3 regions of the Streptomyces sp. NPDC058674 genome follow, and region 3 is predicted to be linked to each of the others. Evidence: riboswitches for the same ligand, from Rfam matches in the RefSeq annotation. Region 3 holds a riboswitch; each other region holds the start of a gene.
What was found. Region 3 has a riboswitch for cyclic di-AMP ahead of ACFWU6_RS04890 (peptidoglycan DD-metalloendopeptidase family protein). Riboswitches for the same ligand answer to the same signal wherever they lie in the genome.
Positions count from the first base shown of each region.

Region 1: it holds a riboswitch for cyclic di-AMP, as region 3 does, so the genes downstream of both, ACFWU6_RS22925 (transglycosylase family protein) here and ACFWU6_RS04890 (peptidoglycan DD-metalloendopeptidase family protein) in region 3, are expected to answer to the same signal.
Region 2: it holds a riboswitch for cyclic di-AMP, as region 3 does, so the genes downstream of both, ACFWU6_RS08680 (M23 family metallopeptidase) here and ACFWU6_RS04890 (peptidoglycan DD-metalloendopeptidase family protein) in region 3, are expected to answer to the same signal.

Region 1 is NZ_JBHXSC010000047.1:39,666-45,752, forward strand. It holds gene ACFWU6_RS22915 (cytochrome P450) at 1-307, shown strand, start outside; gene ACFWU6_RS22920 (transglycosylase family protein) at 422-1,516, shown strand; cyclic di-AMP (ydaO/yuaA leader) riboswitch at 1,793-1,965, shown strand; gene ACFWU6_RS22925 (transglycosylase family protein) at 1,969-2,700, shown strand; gene eno (phosphopyruvate hydratase) at 2,971-4,257, shown strand; gene ACFWU6_RS22935 (septum formation initiator family protein) at 4,365-4,853, shown strand; gene ACFWU6_RS22940 (DUF501 domain-containing protein) at 4,935-5,477, shown strand; gene ACFWU6_RS22945 (exopolyphosphatase) at 5,474-6,087, shown strand, end outside.
Region 2 is NZ_JBHXSC010000011.1:34,311-40,397, reverse strand. It holds gene ACFWU6_RS08695 (DNA topoisomerase (ATP-hydrolyzing) subunit A) at 1-1,371, opposite strand, end outside; gene ACFWU6_RS08690 (M16 family metallopeptidase) at 1,564-2,934, shown strand; gene ACFWU6_RS08685 (M16 family metallopeptidase) at 2,979-4,346, shown strand; cyclic di-AMP (ydaO/yuaA leader) riboswitch at 4,532-4,691, shown strand; gene ACFWU6_RS08680 (M23 family metallopeptidase) at 4,704-5,525, shown strand; gene ACFWU6_RS08675 (GntR family transcriptional regulator) at 5,691-6,087, shown strand, end outside.
Region 3 is NZ_JBHXSC010000006.1:94-6,180, forward strand. It holds gene ACFWU6_RS04890 (peptidoglycan DD-metalloendopeptidase family protein) at 1-983, opposite strand, end outside; cyclic di-AMP (ydaO/yuaA leader) riboswitch at 986-1,194, opposite strand; gene ACFWU6_RS04895 (tyrosine-protein phosphatase) at 1,472-2,290, shown strand; gene ACFWU6_RS04900 (aspartate aminotransferase family protein) at 2,316-3,731, opposite strand; gene hpnH (adenosyl-hopene transferase HpnH) at 3,728-4,759, opposite strand; gene ACFWU6_RS04910 (1-hydroxy-2-methyl-2-butenyl 4-diphosphate reductase) at 4,765-5,430, opposite strand; gene shc (squalene--hopene cyclase) at 5,430-6,087, opposite strand, start outside.

The DNA.
Region 1 (6,087 bases), on a different contig from region 3:
CGCGGCGGGCGATCCGGTGCTGGTGGTCCTCGCCGCGGCCGACCGGGACCCCGCAAGGTTCGCAGAACCGGACACTCTGGACCTGAGCCGACGTGACAATCAGCACCTGGGATACGGACACGGGATCCACTACTGCCTCGGTGCGCCGCTCGCCCGGCTCGAAGGGCAGACGGCGCTCGCGACTTTGCTGATGCGTCTGCCGGATCTGGAACTGGCCGTTCCAGCAGCGGACCTGCGCTGGCGCGGCGGACTCATCATGCGTGGCCTGCGCACCCTTCCGGTTCGCTTCACACCCCGAAACAACTGAGGAGCGATCGGAAACGGTCTGACCGAGGGTCAGTTTTCGACCGAACTTGTTACCTGCGTGCTAAGGCCGCTAGGTTCTGCCGTTACCCCGCCGTTATGCGAAAGGTGCACCCTCATGCGTTCCGGGAACGGCCGCCACAGACGCCCCCGCCAGGTCCCCGCGCTGGTAGTCACCGCCGGAGTCACTGGCTCCGCGCTGGCCCTGCCGCTGCTTGCCGCCGCCAACGCCTCGGCCGCGGACACCTCCACCTGGGACCAGGTCGCCGAATGCGAGAGCGGCGGCAGCTGGAGCGCCAACTCCGGCAGCGGCGCCTACGGCGGGCTGCAGTTCACCCAGGAGGAGTGGCGCAACGCGGGCGGACTCGACTTCGCCGAGCGTCCCGACCTCGCGAGCCGGTCCCAGCAGATAGCCGTCGGCGAGCGGGTGCTCGCCTCCCAGGGGCCGCAGGCGTGGCCGCTGTGCGCCGTGTCCTCGGGCCTGTCCCAGCAGGGCCCCGCGGCCCAGGTGGACCCGGGCCTGCCCGGCGCCGCCGGGTCGGTGAGCCGCACTCCCAACCGTCCGGACTCCGATGTGCCCGTCCACCGCTCCGGTGCGCGTCCCACGGACTTCGGCGCGCCCACGCCGGTCCCCGCCCCGTCCGGCACCCCGTCGTTCACCCTCCCCGACGGCCCGCAGGCGCCCCCCGGCAGTCTGCCCGTCATGCCGGCCCCGGACCAGCCGACCACGGCCCCGGCCGACCCGACCGCGCCGACCGTTCCGACCGCTCCGGTGGACCCGACGGCACCCGTGGACCCGACGGCGCCCGTGAGCCCCACAACCCCCGTGGACCCGACGGCGCCGACCGCTCCGGTTGATCCGACGACGCCCGGCCCCTCGCCCTCGTCCTCGGGCGGGTCCGCGCAGAGCCCCTCCAACGGGCCCACGGCCCAGACCACTCCGGGGGCCTCCGTGAACCCCGCGGCCGTGCCCGCCGTCCCCGAGGGCAGCGGCAAGCACCGCGGTCCGGCCGCCCCCGAGGCGTCCGGCGCGTCCGGTGCCGCGTCGGACCCCACGTACACCGTCAAAACGGGCGACAGCCTGACCGCCATCGCGGACGCCAAGGGACTCAAGGGCGGCTGGAACGCGCTCTACGAGGCCAACGAGCAGGTCATCGGCAAGGACGCGGATCTGATCAAGCCTGGCCAGAATCTGGATCTAAGCGCAGAATAGGGGCACTTCGGGCACCCAGAAGGCGTTGATTGTCCGTTTTCCGCAAGTGAGACATGTGTCTCTTCCGGTCAACTGGCGTGTCCCGCCCAGGGGCTTCCGCAAACCCCGTCCTCACCTGCGCAAACACCCCTGCGAGGGGCGCAAGTAGGGGCCGTTTCTCCCCGATGTTGCTCGTTGAACATCGGGGAGGGACCTGTCTACCTTCTGAATCGCCCGCCACCGCGGGCTCCTTCGACCGCATCGCCGAATCCTGCCGGCGGACGGGGGGAACAGTCGTCGCGTCAAGCGCCGAAGGCAGGAGCGGGGGAACCAAGGTAGGCGCCGGGAGCGGCCGTTGAGAGACGGTCACGCCACCGGCTAGGGGTTAAGACGTGCGCTAGGTCGCACGGCCGGGCAACTCACTCGCCCGAACCCGACAGCTCACCTCGTAGGCGTCGGTGAGGAGAAACTCCATGCTGCTTTCCGGCAAGGGCAAGCACCGCCGCGGTTCCAAGGCCGTTCGCATCGTCACGCTCGCCGGTGTCGCCGGCGTGGCCGTCGCCGCCCCCCTGATGGCCGCCGGCTCCGCCAGCGCCGCCACCGCCTCCGAGTGGGACAAGGTCGCGCAGTGCGAGGCCGGCGGCAACTGGTCCATCAACACGGGCAACGGCTTCTACGGCGGACTGCAGTTCACGTCCTCCACGTGGGCGGCCTTCGGCGGCAAGGCCTACGCCGCCCAGGCCAACCAGGCCACCAAGGCGCAGCAGATAGCCATCGCCGAGAAGGTCCTCAAGGGCCAGGGCAAGGGCGCCTGGCCGCACTGCGGCAAGGGCCTGTCCAACGCCTCCGGCGCCGCCGCCCCGGCTCCGGCCGCCAAGCCGAAGACCGAGCAGAAGGCAGCCCCCAAGGCAGCCCCGAAGGCCGCGCAGAAGGCGGCCCCGAAGGTCGCTCCGAAGGCGGAGGCCAAGCGCGCCGAGGCTCCGACCACGCGCTCCGAGCGCGCCGAGGCCCCGGTCGCCAAGCCGAAGGCCCAGGCCCCGAAGACCGGCAACGGCTCGTACGAGGTCAAGTCCGGCGACACGCTGGGCACCATCGCCGAGGCCAACAACGTCCAGGGCGGCTGGGAGAAGCTGTTCCAGCTGAACAAGGAGATCGTCCCGGACGCCGACCTGATCTTCCCGGGTCAGAAGCTGAACCTGGCCTGACCCCTGCGGCCACGGCCGTAGGAGCAGGCGCAACACGCACGATGTCCACCGCCCGGCGCGTCCCTCCACGCGCCGGGCGGTGGCGTTTGTGCTGGCAGGACCCGGTCGACCGAGAGCTCTATGTCCTGAATCCGGGGTATTCGGACCCTTTTTCGTCCCAGCACCCGGGCGGTCGGCCGACCGAGTGCCCGGAGCCGGTTAGGCTCTAGGCGGCAAGGCCATCCCACGGCCTGACGCCACCGCACATCCAGCGTCACATCCCAGAAGGAGATGCTCGTGCCGTCCATCGACGTCGTCGTAGCCCGGGAAATCCTGGACTCCCGAGGCAACCCCACGGTCGAGGTCGAGGTGGGCCTCGACGATGGCAGCACCGGCCGTGCTGCTGTTCCGTCCGGCGCCTCCACCGGTGCATTCGAGGCCATCGAGCTCCGTGACGGCGACCCCAACCGTTACTTCGGCAAGGGTGTCGAGAAGGCCGTCCTCGCCGTCATCGAGCAGATCGGGCCGGAGCTCGTCGGCTACGACGCCACCGAGCAGCGGCTGATCGACCAGGCCATGTTCGACCTGGACGCCACCGACAACAAGGGCTCGCTCGGCGCCAACGCCATCCTCGGCGTGTCCCTCGCCGTCGCGCACGCCGCGTCCGAGGCCTCGGACCTGCCGCTCTTCCGCTACCTCGGCGGTCCGAACGCGCACCTGCTGCCCGTCCCGATGATGAACATCCTCAACGGCGGGTCGCACGCCGACTCCAACGTGGACATCCAGGAGTTCATGATCGCCCCCATCGGCGCGGAGTCCTTCTCCGAGGCGCTGCGCTGGGGTGCCGAGGTCTACCACACCCTCAAGAAGGTCCTCCACACCAAGGGCCTGTCCACCGGTCTCGGTGACGAGGGCGGCTTCGCGCCGAACCTGGAGTCCAACCGCGCCGCGCTCGACCTCATCGTCGAGGCCATCAAGCAGGCCGGCTACGTCCCGGGCAAGGACATCGCGCTCGCGCTCGACGTCGCCGCGTCCGAGTTCTACAAGGACGGCAAGTACGAGTTCGAGGGCCAGTCCCGCTCGGCCGCCGAGATGACCGAGTACTACGAGGAGCTCGTCTCCGCGTACCCGATGGTCTCCATCGAGGACCCGCTGTACGAGGACGACTGGGCCGGCTGGAAGACCCTCACCGACCGCCTGGGCTCCAAGGTCCAGATCGTCGGCGACGACCTCTTCGTCACCAACCCGGAGCGTCTGGCCCGCGGCATCGAGGAAGGCTCCGCGAACGCCCTGCTCGTGAAGGTGAACCAGATCGGCTCGCTGACCGAGACCCTGGACGCCGTCGAGATGGCCCAGCGCAACGGCTTCAAGTGCATGATGTCGCACCGCTCCGGCGAGACCGAGGACGTCACCATCGCCGACCTCGCCGTCGCCGTGAACTGCGGCCAGATCAAGACCGGCGCCCCGGCCCGCTCGGACCGCGTCGCCAAGTACAACCAGCTGCTGCGCATCGAGGAGATCCTCGACGACGCCGCCGTGTACGCGGGCCGCTCCGCCTTCCCGCGCTTCAAGGGCTAAGGGCCAATCAGCGCCTTGCGGCGCTGGCCTCCGTACGTCCCCGCACTCGGTCCCGTACCGTGTGCGGGGACGTAGTGCGTAGTGCGTACACAGGGGAGGCGGGATCAATGGCCGGGAACCGGGATCGGTTCTCCACCTTCTCCACCGCGACCAGGCTCAAGCAGCTCGGTGAACGGACCGCGGCGCACGTCTACCGCTCGCAGTCGCGCCGGCAGGTCCGCCGCAGCCGGCTCACCGGGCGGGCCGCGCTGCTCGTGCTGGTCCTCTGTACGCTGGTCGTGGCCCTCGCGTATCCCATGCGCCAGTACGTGTCCCAGCGCTCGGAGATCGCGGAGCAGCAGAAGGCCGCCGCCTCCGCGCGGACCCGCCTGGAGCGGCTCCGCGACGAGAAGGCCCGCTGGCAGGACGACGCGTACGCCGAGCAGCAGGCGCGCAAGCACCTGCACTTCCTGCGCCCCGGCGAGATCGGCTACATCATGCACGACCCCGGATCGCAGGGCCCCGAGCGGCCCCGGACCGGCCAGGGCGGCTCCGACCGGCCCTGGTACTCCAACGTCTGGGACGGCGTCGACAAGGCCGACCGCCCCGGCGACTGACCGGCGCCGGCACCACCCGGCACCGGCCCGGCACCAGCACCACCCGTCATCGAACCGCGAACGAAGAGACTTCCTCCAGGCATGCAGACGCCCCCGCCCCAGACCGACCGGACCGAGCCGACCGACGCGGACATCGAGGCGTTCGAGCAGCAGCTCGGCCGCCCGCCGCGCGGGCTGCGCGCCATCGCGCACCGCTGCCCCTGCGGCCAGCCGGACGTGGTGGAGACCGCTCCGCGGCTCCCCGACGGCACGCCCTTCCCGACGCTGTACTACCTGACCTGCCCGCGCGCGGCCTCCGCGATCGGCACGCTGGAGGCCAACGGCGTGATGAAGGAGATGCAGGCCCGGCTCGCCGAGGACCCGGAACTCGCCGCCGCCTACCAGGCCGCGCACGAGGACTACATCCGCCGCCGCGACGCCGTCGAGGTGCTCCAGGGCTTCCCGAGCGCCGGCGGCATGCCGGACCGGGTCAAGTGCCTGCACGTGCTGGTCGGGCACTCCCTGGCCGCCGGTCCGGGAGTGAACCCGTTCGGCGACGAGGCCCTCGCCATGCTTCCCGAGTGGTGGGCCAAGGGCGCCTGCGTCGTCCCGTGCGGGGAGAAGCAGGCCGGGGAGCCGGCGTGACCCGGGTCGCCGCCGTCGACTGCGGTACGAACTCCATCCGCCTGCTCGTCGCGGACCACCACCCGGCCACCGGCGAGCTGGTCGAGCTGGACCGGCGGATGACCGTCGTCCGCCTCGGTCAGGACGTGGACCGTACGGGCCGGCTGGCCCCGGAGGCGCTGGAGCGCACCTTCGCCGCCTGCCGCGAGTACGCGGCGGTCATCGAGGAGCACGGCGCGGAGCGGGTGCGCTTCGTGGCCACCTCGGCCTCGCGGGACGCCGAGAACCGGGAGGACTTCGTGCGCGGGGTCCTGGACATCCTCGGCGTCGAGCCCGAGGTGATCACGGGCGACCAGGAGGCGGAGTTCTCCTTCACCGGCGCCACCAAGGAGCTCGCCGGCCGCGACGACCTCGTGAAGCCGTACCTGGTCGTGGACATCGGCGGCGGCTCGACCGAGTTCGTGGTCGGCGGGGACGGCGTGCGGGCCGCGCGCTCCGTGGACGTGGGATGCGTCCGGATGACCGAGCGCCACCTGGTGGCGGACGGACGGGTCACCGACCCGCCCGCGCCGCAGCAGGTGGCGGCGATGCGCGCCGACATCGAGGCGGCGCTGGACCTGGCCGCCGAGGC
Region 2 (6,087 bases), on a different contig from region 3:
CCGGTCGCGCTCGGACTCCAGCTCCAGCCGGTCGAACTTGGTGAGCCGGCGCAGCGGGGTGTCCAGGATGTACTGGGTCTGGATCTCGCTCAGCGAGAACCGCTCGATCAGGCGGGCCTTGGCCTGGGCGGAGTTCTCGCTGTCCCGGATGAGCCGGATGACCTCGTCGATGTCGATGAGCGCCACCAGCAGGCCCTCGACCAGGTGCAGCCGGTCGCGGCGCTTGGTGCGGCGGAACTCGCTGCGCCGCCGGACGACCTCGAAGCGGTGGTCGAGGTAGACCTCCAGCAGCTCCTTGAGGCCCAGCGTCAGCGGCTGCCCGTCGACCAGCGCCACGTTGTTGATGCCGAAGGACTCCTCCATCGGCGTCAGCTTGTAGAGCTGCTCCAGCACGGCCTCCGGGTGGAAGCCGTTCTTGATCTCGATGACCAGGCGCAGGCCGTGCGAGCGGTCGGTGAGGTCCTTGACGTCGGCGATGCCCTGGAGCTTCTTGGAGCCGACCAGGTCCTTGATCTTCGCGATGACCTTCTCGGGGCCGACCGCGAAGGGCAGTTCCGTGACGACCAGGCCCTTGCGGCGCGCGGTGACGTTCTCCACGGCCACCGTCGCGCGGATCTTGAAGGTGCCGCGGCCGTTCTCGTAGGCGTCCTTGATGCCCGCGAGGCCGACGATCCGGCCGCCCGTGGGCAGGTCGGGACCCGGGACGAAGCGCATCAGCGCCTCCAGGTCCGCCTGCGGGTGCCGGATCAGGTGGCGGGCGGCCGCGATGACCTCGCCCAGATTGTGCGGGGGCATGTTGGTGGCCATGCCGACCGCGATGCCGGACGCGCCGTTGACCAGCAGGTTGGGGTACGCGGCGGGCAGGGCCACCGGCTCCCGCTCCTGGCCGTCGTAGTTGGCGGTGAAGTCGACGGTGTCCTCGTCGATCGACTCCGTCATCAGCGAGGTGGCGTCGGCCATCTTGCACTCGGTGTAACGCATCGCGGCCGGCGGGTCGTCGTTGCCGAGCGAGCCGAAGTTGCCGTGGCCGTCGACCAGCGGCAGCCGCATGGAGAAGGGCTGCGCCATGCGCACGAGGGCGTCGTAGATCGACGCGTCGCCGTGCGGGTGGAGCTTGCCCATGACCTCGCCCACGACGCGGGCGCACTTGACGTACCCGCGATCGGGGCGCAGGCCCATCTCGTTCATCTGGTAGACGATGCGCCGGTGCACCGGCTTCATGCCGTCGCGGGCGTCGGGCAGGGCGCGGGAGTAGATCACCGAGTACGCGTACTCGAGGAAGGAGCCCTGCATTTCGTCGACGACGTCGATGTCGAGGATCTTCTCCTCGAAATCCTCCGGCGGCGGGGTCTTCGTGCTGCGGCGGGCCATCGCTGCGCGGCTCCTTAACCAAGAAAAATGGGGTGCTGGGGGGTCTGACGCGGACCATTGTGGCCCGAGGCACCGACATCGCCGCCTCCGACCCAGGTGTGACCCGGGAACTTCTACGGCGACCGGCGCGCTTGCATACAGTGGCAGGTCTGACAGAAATCTCTACATCGCGATCGAAGGGACCACATGCCCATGGGTCACACGGCCACAGCTCAGGCCGGCTCCGGCGGCCTGACAGCGACCGAGCACCGGCTGGCCAACGGCCTGCGCGTGGTGCTTTCCGAGGACCACCTGACCCCGGTCGCCGCGGTCTGCCTCTGGTACGACGTGGGCTCGCGCCACGAAGTCAAGGGGCGCACCGGCCTGGCTCACCTCTTCGAGCACCTGATGTTCCAGGGCTCGGCGAGCGTACCGGGCAACGGCCACTTCGAACTGGTCCAGGGGGCCGGCGGTTCGCTCAACGGCACCACCAGCTTCGAGCGCACCAACTACTTCGAGACGATGCCGACCCACCAGCTGGAGCTCGCGCTCTGGCTGGAGGCGGACCGGATGGGCTCGCTGCTGGCCGCCCTGGACGACGAGTCCATGGAGAACCAGCGCGACGTCGTCAAGAACGAGCGCCGCCAGCGCTACGACAACGTCCCGTACGGCACGGCGTTCGAGAAGCTGACCGCCCTGGCGTACCCCGAGGGCCACCCGTACCACCACACGCCGATCGGCTCCATGGCCGACCTCGACGCCGCCTCGCTGGAGGACGCGCGCCACTTCTTCCGCACGTACTACGCGCCCAACAACGCGGTGCTGTCGGTCGTCGGCGACATCGACCCCGAGCGGACGCTCGCCTGGATCGAGAAGTACTTCGGCACCATCCCCCCGCACGACGGCAAGCAGCCGCCGCGCGACGGCTCGCTGCCGGACGTCATCGGCGAGGAGCTGCGCGAGGAGATCGTCGAGGAGGTCCCGGCGCGTGCCCTGATGGCCGCCTACCGGCTCCCGCACGACGGCACCCGCGAGTGCGACGCCGCCGACGTGGCGCTGACCGTGCTGGGCGGCGGCGAGTCCTCGCGGCTCCACAACCGCCTGGTACGCCGCGACCAGACGGCCGTCGCGGCCGGCTTCGGCATGCTCCGCCTGGCCGGGGCCCCCTCGCTGGGCTGGCTGGACGTCAAGACCTCGGGCGGGGTCGAGGTGCCCGCGATCGAGGCGGCCGTGGACGAGGAGCTCGCGCGGTTCGCCGCCGAGGGCCCGACGGCCGAGGAGATGGAGCGCGCCCAGGCGCAGCTCGAGCGCGAGTGGCTGGACCGGCTGAGCACGGTCTCCGGCCGCGCCGACGAACTGTGCCGCTACGCGGTGCTCTTCGGCGACCCGCAGCTCGCGCTGACGGCCGTCGGACGCGTCCTGGACGTCACCGCCGAGGAGGTGCAGGCCGTGGCCGCGGCCCGGCTGCGCCCGGACAACCGCGCGGTGCTGGTCTACGAACCGCTGCCGGCAGCCGAGAGCGGCGCCGATGCCGATGCCGACGCCGCCGATGAGAACAACGAGAACGAGGGGGCGGAGCAGTGAGCGACACCGCAGCCGAGACCGCGGCCGACACCGCAGCCGTCACGATGACCTTCCACCCGCGCCCGGAGGCCGGCGAGCCGCAGCCGTGGGCCTTCCCGGCCCCCGAGCGCGGCGAACTGCCCAACGGCCTGACGCTGCTGCGCTGCCACCGCCCGGGCCAGCAGGTGATCGCGGTGGAGATCAACCTGGCCGCCCCCCTCGACGCCGAGCCCGAGGGCCTGGACGGCGTGGCGACCATCATGGCGCGCGCCCTGTCCGAGGGCACCGACAAGCACTCCGCCGAGGAGTTCTCGGCCGAGCTGGAGCGCTGCGGGGCCACCCTCGACGCCCACGCCGACCACCCCGGCCTGCGGGTCTCCCTGGAGGTCCCGGCCTCCCGGCTGCACAAGGCGCTCGGGCTGCTGGCCGAGGCACTGCGCGCGCCCGCCTTCGCGGACGCCGAGGTCGACCGCCTGGTGCGCAACCGGCTCGACGAGATCCCGCACGAGCTGGCCAACCCGCAACGCCGCGCCGCCCAGCAGCTCTCCAAGGAGCTGTTCCCGGCCGCCCTGCGGATGTCCCGCCCCCGGCAGGGCACCGAGGAGACCGTCGCCCGCATCGACTCCGCGGCCGTACGCGCCTTCTACGAGGCCCACGTGCGCCCCGCCACCGCCACCGCGGTGGTCGTCGGCGACCTGACCGGGATCGACCTGGACGCCGTCCTGGCCGACACCCTGGGCGCCTGGACGGGCAACTCCGCCGCGCCCCGGCCCGTGCCGCCGGTGACCGCCGACGACACCGGCCGCGTGGTGATCGTGGACCGGCCCGGCGCGGTCCAGACGCAGCTGCTGATCGGCCGCATCGGGGCGGACCGCCACGACCGCGTCTGGGCGGCCCAGGTGCTCGGCACGTACTGCCTCGGCGGCACCCTCACCTCGCGCCTGGACAAGGTGCTGCGCGAGGAGAAGGGGTACACGTACGGAGTGCGGGCCTTCGGCCAGGTGCTGCGGTCGACCGCCGACGGCAAGGGCGCCTCGATGCTGGCCATCAGCGGCTCGGTGGACACGCCGAACACCGGCCCGGCGCTGGACGACCTCTGGAAGGTGCTGCGCACCCTCGCGGAGGGGGGCCTCACCGACGCCGAACGCGACGTGGCGGTGCAGAACTTGGTGGGCGTGGCCCCGCTGAAGTTCGAGACGGCCGCCTCGGTCGCCGGCACCCTGGCCGACCAGGTCGAGCAGGAGCTGCCGGACGACTACCAGGCGCGGTTGTACGCGCAGCTCGCCGAGACCGGCACGGTGGAGGCGACTTCGGCGGTCGTGAACGCCTTCCCGGCGGACCGGCTGGTCACGATCCTGGTGGGCGACGCCTCGCAGATCGAGGCGCCGGTGCGGGCCCTGGGCATCGGTGACGTGAGCGTCGTCGGCAACTGACGGGCAACCAAAGGGGCTTTGGCGGACTTGTCCGCCGGGGCCCCTTTTGTCTGTTTAGTGGTGAGGTTGCGTGTATGCGGTGTGGCGTACGCAACAAAACGGCTCGTCTGTTTGGCGATTGACTGATGATCCGCCTAGCGTCGGCCGTGCTGTTCGTCAGTTGTGCCCGCCGCACCCGCGGCACCGGACAGCGATCGCCGAGTCCCCGTCAGGCGTGAGCCTGGGGAGCCGGGGACCCACATGAGTCCCTGGGGTGAATCGGGCCGCCTCGCAAGAGGAAGCCCGTAGGAGACCTTCCTGCTCCGAACCCGTCAGCTAACCCGGTAGGCGAGAGGGAAGGAAAGGATCAACCCCTTCATGGCGTTTGGCAGTCGTTCCGCCGCCCCCGGCAAGCACCGCGGTTCCAGCCGCCTCAGCCGGAAGACCGCCGGCTACGCCGGTATAGCCGCTCTCGCCACCACGGGTGTCGTCGGCTCCCTCGCAGCCCCGGCCTTCGCCGCGGACAACAGCACCGAGCACTCCGTCCCGGACGCCGGCTACAACGCCGTCGTCGTCGGCGACGAGCTCGCGGGCGACATCCAGGACCAGGCCGACTCCCAGCAGCGCGCCGCCGACCAGGCCGCCGCGCAGGCGCAGGCCGCGGCCGCCAAGGCGCAGGCCGAGGCGGACGCCAAGCAGCGCGCCGCCGAGGCCAAGCGCCTCGCCGAGGCCAAGGTCAAGGCCGAGCGCGAGGCCGCCGAACGCGCGGCCCGCGACGAGGAGCGCAAGCGCCTCAACACCTTCGTCGCCCCGGTCGACAGCAGCATCAGCACCCAGTACCACGCGGGTGGCGGCATGTGGTCCTCCGGCAGCCACACCGGCATCGACTTCCGCGCCGCCACGGGCACCTCGGTCCACGCGGTGGGCGCGGGCGTCATCGTCGAGGCCGGCTGGGGCGGTGCCTACGGCAACAACGTCGTGATCAAGCACAACGACGGCACCTACACCCAGTACGGGCACCTCGACTCGCTGAGCGTCTCCGCCGGCCAGCAGGTCACCGCGGGCCAGCAGATCGGCCTGTCGGGCTCCACGGGCAACTCCAGCGGCCCGCACCTGCACTTCGAGGCCCGCACCGGCGCCGCGTACGGCTCGGACATCAACCCGGTCGCGTACCTGCGCTCGCACGGCGTCAACCTCTGACCCGTACGCCCCTCCCGCTTCACCGAAGACCCCGGCTCGCACACCGCGAGCCGGGGTCTTTTGCAAATGTTTCGCATTTCCGGCTGCTCTCGGAAATTATCGTGTGTTGCAATAGGGTCGCAGCATGACACGGTACGGCAGTCGGAAATAGGCGGAGGTTCGGTCTTGCGTATTCCTGCGCACGCGGTATGCACGGCAATCCGCGACGACATCGTCTCCGGAGTGTTCGAGCCGGGCGGCAGGCTCACCGAGGAGGTGCTGGCCCGCCGGTACGGCGTCTCGCGCGTCCCCGTCCGGGAGGCGCTGCGGACCCTGGAGTCGGAGGGGTTCGTGACGACCCGCCGGCATGCCGGCGCCTGCGTGGCCGAGCCGACCGAACAGGAGGCGGCCGACCTCCTGGAACTGCGGCTGCTCCTGGAGCCGCTGGCGGCCGCCCGGGCCGCCCGGCGGCGCACCGAGGCCCACCTGAAGGTGCTGCGCGGGCTGGTCAGGCTGGGCCAGGAGCGCGCCAGGAGGGGCCAGGGGGAGGACCTGCGCTCGCTGGGCGGCTGGTTCCACGAGA
Region 3 (6,087 bases):
GGGTTGATGTCGGAGCCGTAGGACGGGCCGGTGCGGATCTCGAAGTGGAGGTGCGGACCGGAGGAGTTGCCGGTGGAACCGGAGAGGCCGACGCGCTGGCCGGCGGTCACGCTCTGGCCGACCGAGACGGACAGCGAGGAGAGGTGGGCGTACTGGGAGTACTTGCCGTCCGCGTGCCGGATGACGACCTCGTTGCCGTACGAGCCGCCCCAGCCGGCGGAGACCACGGTGCCCGCGCCGACGGCCTTGACGGTGGTGCCCGAGCTCGCGATGAAGTCGACACCGGTGTGGTAGCCGGAGGACCACATGGCACCGCTCGCCCTGTACTGGGTGGAGACCCCGCCGCCGACGGGGGCCACGAAGCCGGCGCCGGCGGGGGCCTTCGCGCCGGCGGAGGTGTTGCCGCCCTGCGGGCTCTGCTGCTTCGCCTTCGGCTTCGCGGCGGGCGCGGGCGCCGCCTGGTCGCCGGAGGCCGCCTTGCCGGAGACCGGGGCCTCGGCCGGCTTCTGCTTCTTCGGCGCCGGCTTCGCGGTCGGGGCGGGGGCCGGGGCGGCTGCCTGCGGAGCCGCCTCGCCGTTCGCGCCGAGCGTCAGCTTCAGACCCGGGTGGATCAGCGAGGGGTCGGTGCCGACGGCCTCGCGGTTGTCCGCGTACAGCTGCTCCCAGCCTCCGGACACGTCCCGCTCCGCGGCGATCTTGGAGAGGTAGTCCCCGGGCACGACCGTGTACACCTTCGGCGCCGCGTTCGGCACGGCCGTCGGGACGGCGGCCGGGGCGGCGACGGGCGCGGCCTGGAGCGCGACCGGGGTCTGGGCGGCCACCGCGGGAGAGGTGGCCGGGGCGGCGGCCGGAGCGCCGGCCGCCTGGGCGCCCGCGGCGCCCATCAGCGGCAGCGCGAGGGCGGCCCCACCGGTGCCCGCGACGGCGAAGCCGCGGGAAAGGGAACGGGACTTGGGACGGCGGTGCTTACCCGTTGCGGGCATGGACGGTTCCTCTCCGTCGCCTGCGAGGTGAGCTGTCGGGTTCGGACTGGAGATGTCCGGCGGTACACGTAAAGGGACATGTACTGCTTCACCCCGAGCCGTCCCGGTATAAAGATCCGGTACGGCGGCTTACCTGGTTCCCCCGCTCCTGCCGCGCGTGAATAGTCGGGTGCGGTTTCCGGGAGGCGGCAGGATTCGGCGTTCCACCCGGGTCGGTCGCGAAGGTAATCGAGTGGGGGCGCAGGGAACAAGCCACGAATTCCCTGACGCATTCACAGACATGAGGGACTGCCGGAATTCCCGTCACCCTCTGTCCATTCCGTACAGCCGGCACCCGCCCGGGCCGGGCCGTTGGGCCTTCGCGATCAGGCACTCAGGGTCACCGTATGATCTGGCTCACGGGACGCGTCCGATCTCGGTTCCGGATATGGCAAGTTGGCGCCAAGTAGTGTAATTCGGACACACCACGACGATGCGGAGGAGCTCACGTGACCCAGCAGATACCCCCGGCCCCGACCGGACGGCCGCAGCCCGAGCCGCAGCTGGTCGGAGTGCGCAACTTCCGCGATCTGGGCGGTTTGCCCGCTTCGAATGGACGGAGGGTCAGGTCGGGGCGACTCTTCCGAAGCGGACATCTGGCACATGCCACTGAAAACGACGCAGAGTTCCTCGCCTCGCTCGGACTGCACACCGTCTTCGACTTCCGCAACGGCGCCGACCACGCGCTGGAAGGCCCGGACGTGGACCTCCCCGGCGTGCGGAACGTGAACATCCCGCTCTCGGATCCGGCCGACGGGCGGGAGTTCTGGAAGATGGTCCGCGACGGCGACCTCGACCAGCTCCGCGCGGTCCTGGGCGACGGGAAGGGCGCCGCCCGGATGGCTAACTCCTACCGCACGATCATCGCGGAGCGCACCGCCGAGCACAGCCGGGTCCTGCACGCGCTCGCCGAGGACAGCGTCCCTGCCCTCATGCACTGCGCGGCCGGCAAGGACCGGGCGGGGCTGTCGGTCGCCGTCACCCTCCTCGCCCTGGGCGTGGAGCGCGAGGCGATCGTGGCCGACTACCTGGAGTCCAACGCCCCGCACCGCCGCTACCGCGTGCGCCGGAGCGGCGACACGGAGGAGACCCGCGCCCCCGAGGTCACGGAGCTCCTCGCCCCGCTGTTCGACGCCCGCGCCGACTACCTGACCGCGGCCTTCGACACCATCGACCAGCGGTGGGGCGGCGTGGAGCCGTACCTGGCGGAGGGCCTCGGGCTGTCGCCCGAGACCCTCGACCGGCTGCGCGCGACGCTGCTGGAGTGACCCGTCCGGAGCGGGCCGACGGTCCTCAGCGGTTGCCGACGGCCTGCTTCACCAGCGTCCTGCCGAAGTCCCACATCAGCCCGGATCCACCGTGCGCCTCGTCCATGACCTCGCGGAAGGCACCGACGAACCGGTCGACATCGGCCTCGTCCACGACGAGCGGCGGGATGAGCTTGATCACTTCGAGGTGGTCCCCGGACACCTGGGTGAGAATCCGGTGCTTCTGCAGCAGCGGCACCACGACCATCTGGGCGAACAGCCCCTTGCGGGCCGCTTGGAGCACGGTCCACCGGCTGCGCAGTCCCAGCGAGGACGGACGGCCGAACTCGATGCCGATCATCAGCCCGCGCCCCCGCACCTCGTGCAGCAGCTCGTACGTGCCGACGAGGGCCGCGAGCCGACCCCGCAGCAGGTCGCCCATCGCCCGGGCGTTGGCCACGACCTCCTCGTCCTCCATGACCGAGAGCACGGCGAGGCCGGCCGCCATCGCCTGCGCGTTGGAGCCGAAGCTCGCGGAGTGCACGAGGACCCGGTCCATGGACGAGTAGACCTTCTTGAAGATCCAGTCCTTGCCCAGGGTGGCGCCGACCGGGACGTAGCCCCCGGACAGCGCCTTGGCCACGCACACCAGGTCCGGCTCCACGCCCGGCTCGTGCTGGTACGCGTAGAAGTCACCGGTACGTCCCAGGCCCGTCTGCACCTCGTCCGCGATCAGCAGCGCCTTGTGCCGGTGCAGCAGTTCCTGCGCGGCGAGGAGGAAGCCGGGCGGGGCGGAGAGCACCCCCTTGCCCTGGATCGGCTCGACGACGAAGCCGGCCACGTCCCCGCGCGCCAGCTCCCGCTCCAAGGCCGCCAGATCACCGAGGGCGATCTTCGTGTCGGGGAGCAGCGGCCCGAAGCCGTCCCGGAAGCCGCCTTCCCCGTTGACCGAGAGGGAGCCAGCGGTGAGCCCGTGGAAGGAGTGGTCGCAGTAGAGGATCCTCGGCCGCCCGGTGGCGCACCGGGCGAACTTCAGGGCGGTCTCCACCGCCTCGGTGCCGCTGTTCCCGAAGAAGACCCGGTCCAGGTGGGGACTGTACGAGAGCAGCTTCTCGGCCAGCAGTCCGGGCAGCGGCTGGCAGTCGAAGCGGGTCAGGTCGGCGAGCTGGGCGTCCAGCACGTCGTGCAGGGCGCGGCGGACCACCGGGTGGTGCCGGCCCAGGCCCATCACCCCGAAGCCGGCGAGCATGTCCAGGTAGTCGTTGCCCTCGGCGTCCCAGAAGTGCGCACCCTCCGCCCGTTCGTAGACCTTGTCGAAGCCGATGGTGTGCAGCATGCGGGGCAGCTGGTGGTTGAGGTGCCTGGCGTGCAGCTCGTACCGCTCGCCGCCCCGCGCGGCCAGCAGGGCTCCGAGGTCGAAGCCGGCGCCCCGGCCCGTCTCCCCGGGTGGCGGCGCGGTCATGCCGCCTTGCCCCGGTTCCCGGCGATCGTCTCCCGGGCCGCCCGCAGGGACTCCTTCAGGGAGCCCATGGTGGCGAGGACGGCGGTGGGCTCGTAGCCGCAGTGCGCCATGCAGTTCGCGCAGCGGGGGTCCTTGCCTCGGCCGTACTTGCTCCAGTCGGTGTCGTCGACCAGCTCGCGGTAGGTGGGCACGTAGCCGTCGCTCATCAGGTAGCAGGGGCGCTGCCAGCCGAAGAGGGAGTAATTCGGAATCGCCCAGGCGGTGCAGGGGAAATCCGCCTTTCCTTCCAGGAAGTCCAGGAAGAGCGGCGAGTGGTTGAGCCGCCAGCGTCGGCGGTTGCCGCCCGCGAAGGCCTTCTTGAAGAGCTCGCGGGTCTGCTCGACGCCCAGGAAGTGCTCCTGGTCGGGGGCCTTCTCGTAGGCGTAGGCGGGCGAGATCATCATCTCGTCCACCCGGAGGTCGTCATTGAGGTAGTTGAGCACCTCGATGATCGTCTGCGGGGTGTCGGTGTTGAAGAAGGTGGAGTTCGTGGTGACGCGGAATCCGCGCCTCTTCGCCTCCTTGATCGCCGCCACGGCCTCGTCGAAGACGCCTTCCTTGGCCACCGACTCGTCGTGGCGCTCGCGCAGGCCGTCGATGTGCACGGCGAAGGCGAAGTAGGGGGACGGGGTGAACTTCTCGATCTTCTTGCGCAGCAGCATCGCGTTGGTGCAGAGGAAGACGTACTTCCGTCTCGCCACCAGCTGCCGGACGATCTCGTGGATCTGCGGGTGCATCAGGGGCTCCCCGCCCGCGATGGACACCATGGGCGCACCCGATTCGAGCACAGCGCCGACCGCCTGGGCGACCGGCATGCGCTGCTTGAGCACCCCCGCCGGGTGCTGGATCTTCCCGCACCCCTCGCAGGCCAGGTTGCAGGCGTAGAGCGGTTCCAGCTCGACGATCAGCGGGAACTTCTCACGCTTGCGGAGCTTCTGTTCGAGCAGATACGTCCCGACCCTGATGGACTGGCGCAGCGGCATGGCCATCTGGCTCACCTCCTGGGGAGCAGCAAAGAACGGTGCCATTCGTAAAACGCGGGCATGACGGCACGGAGGACACGGAAGGCCGATATTCCACCGCGCACGGTGCCGATGCGGACGAGCTCGTGCTCCGGGGCGTCCACGATCACCCGGACGGCGGCAACCGGGCGTTCGCCGCCCGCGCCGCCCCGGGTCGCCGCCCACAGCGTGGCCGCGGACTCCATGTCGACCGCGAGGGCGCCGGCGGCGCGCAGGTGTGCGCGCTCCCGGCCGCGGACGACGTGGTCCGATCCGGTCAGGGTCCCGGTGTGCACGGCCCGTCCGGGTGCGGCCCGGGCCAGTGCCTCGGCGAGCAGGGCCGTACCGGTGCAGGTGACGGCCCCGCGGTGGTCCCGGGTCTGCTCGGCGACGACCAGGTCCCCGGGGTGCATGCCGGGGAGGAGCCCGGCGCAGAAGCCGGTCGCGAGGACGGCCGCCCGCTCCCACCCGGGCCGCCCCAGGGCGTGGCCGACGGCCCGTTCGGCGGCCCGCGGGCCCATCCCGGTGCGCAGGACGGCGTACCCCTCGGGCGCGCCCCGGGCGGCGCTGCGCAGCGCCGCCTGCTCGATGCGCAGCGCGCAGGCGACCAGCAGCGGGGCGGCCGCGTCCCCGGCGGTGTCCCCGCGTGCCGCGGTCATCAGGCTCCCCCGCCGCGGGCGGAGGGTTCTCCGTACAGGTAGCGGCCGAGCGCGGTGAGCGGGAACACCTGCCGGTACAGGTGGTAGTTGATGGAGAAGTCCCAGGGGAAGCCGGTGCCGGTGAAGTACGGCTCGTCCCAGGAGCCGTCCGGCTCCTGCGTCCGCACCAGGTAGCGGATGCCCCGTTCGACCGCCTTCCCGTCGCGCTCCCCGGCCGACAGCAGGGCCATCAGCGCCCACGCGGTCTGCGAGGCGGTGGAGGCGCCCCGCCCGGCCCACGACGGGTCCTGGTAGGAGCGCTGGTCCTCCCCCCATCCGCCGTCCCCGTTCTGTACGGACTCCAGCCAGCGCACGGCCCGCCGGATCGCGGGGTGCCCCGGGGAGAGGCCCGCGGCGGTCAGGGCGGGGACCACCGAGCCGGTGCCGTAGACGTAGTTGGTGCCCCAGCGGCCGAACCAGCCTCCCTCCGGCTCCTGTTCGGCGAGCAGCCAGGCGATCCCGCGGCGGGTCCGGGGGTCGCCCGCCCGGCCCTCGAAGGCCAGCATCTCCACCACGTGGGCGGTCACGTCCGCCGAGGGCGGGTCGATGACCTCGCCGAAGTCGCAGAAGGGCAGCTTGTTCGGGAAGGGGCTGGTGTTGTCGGCGTCGAAGGCGCCC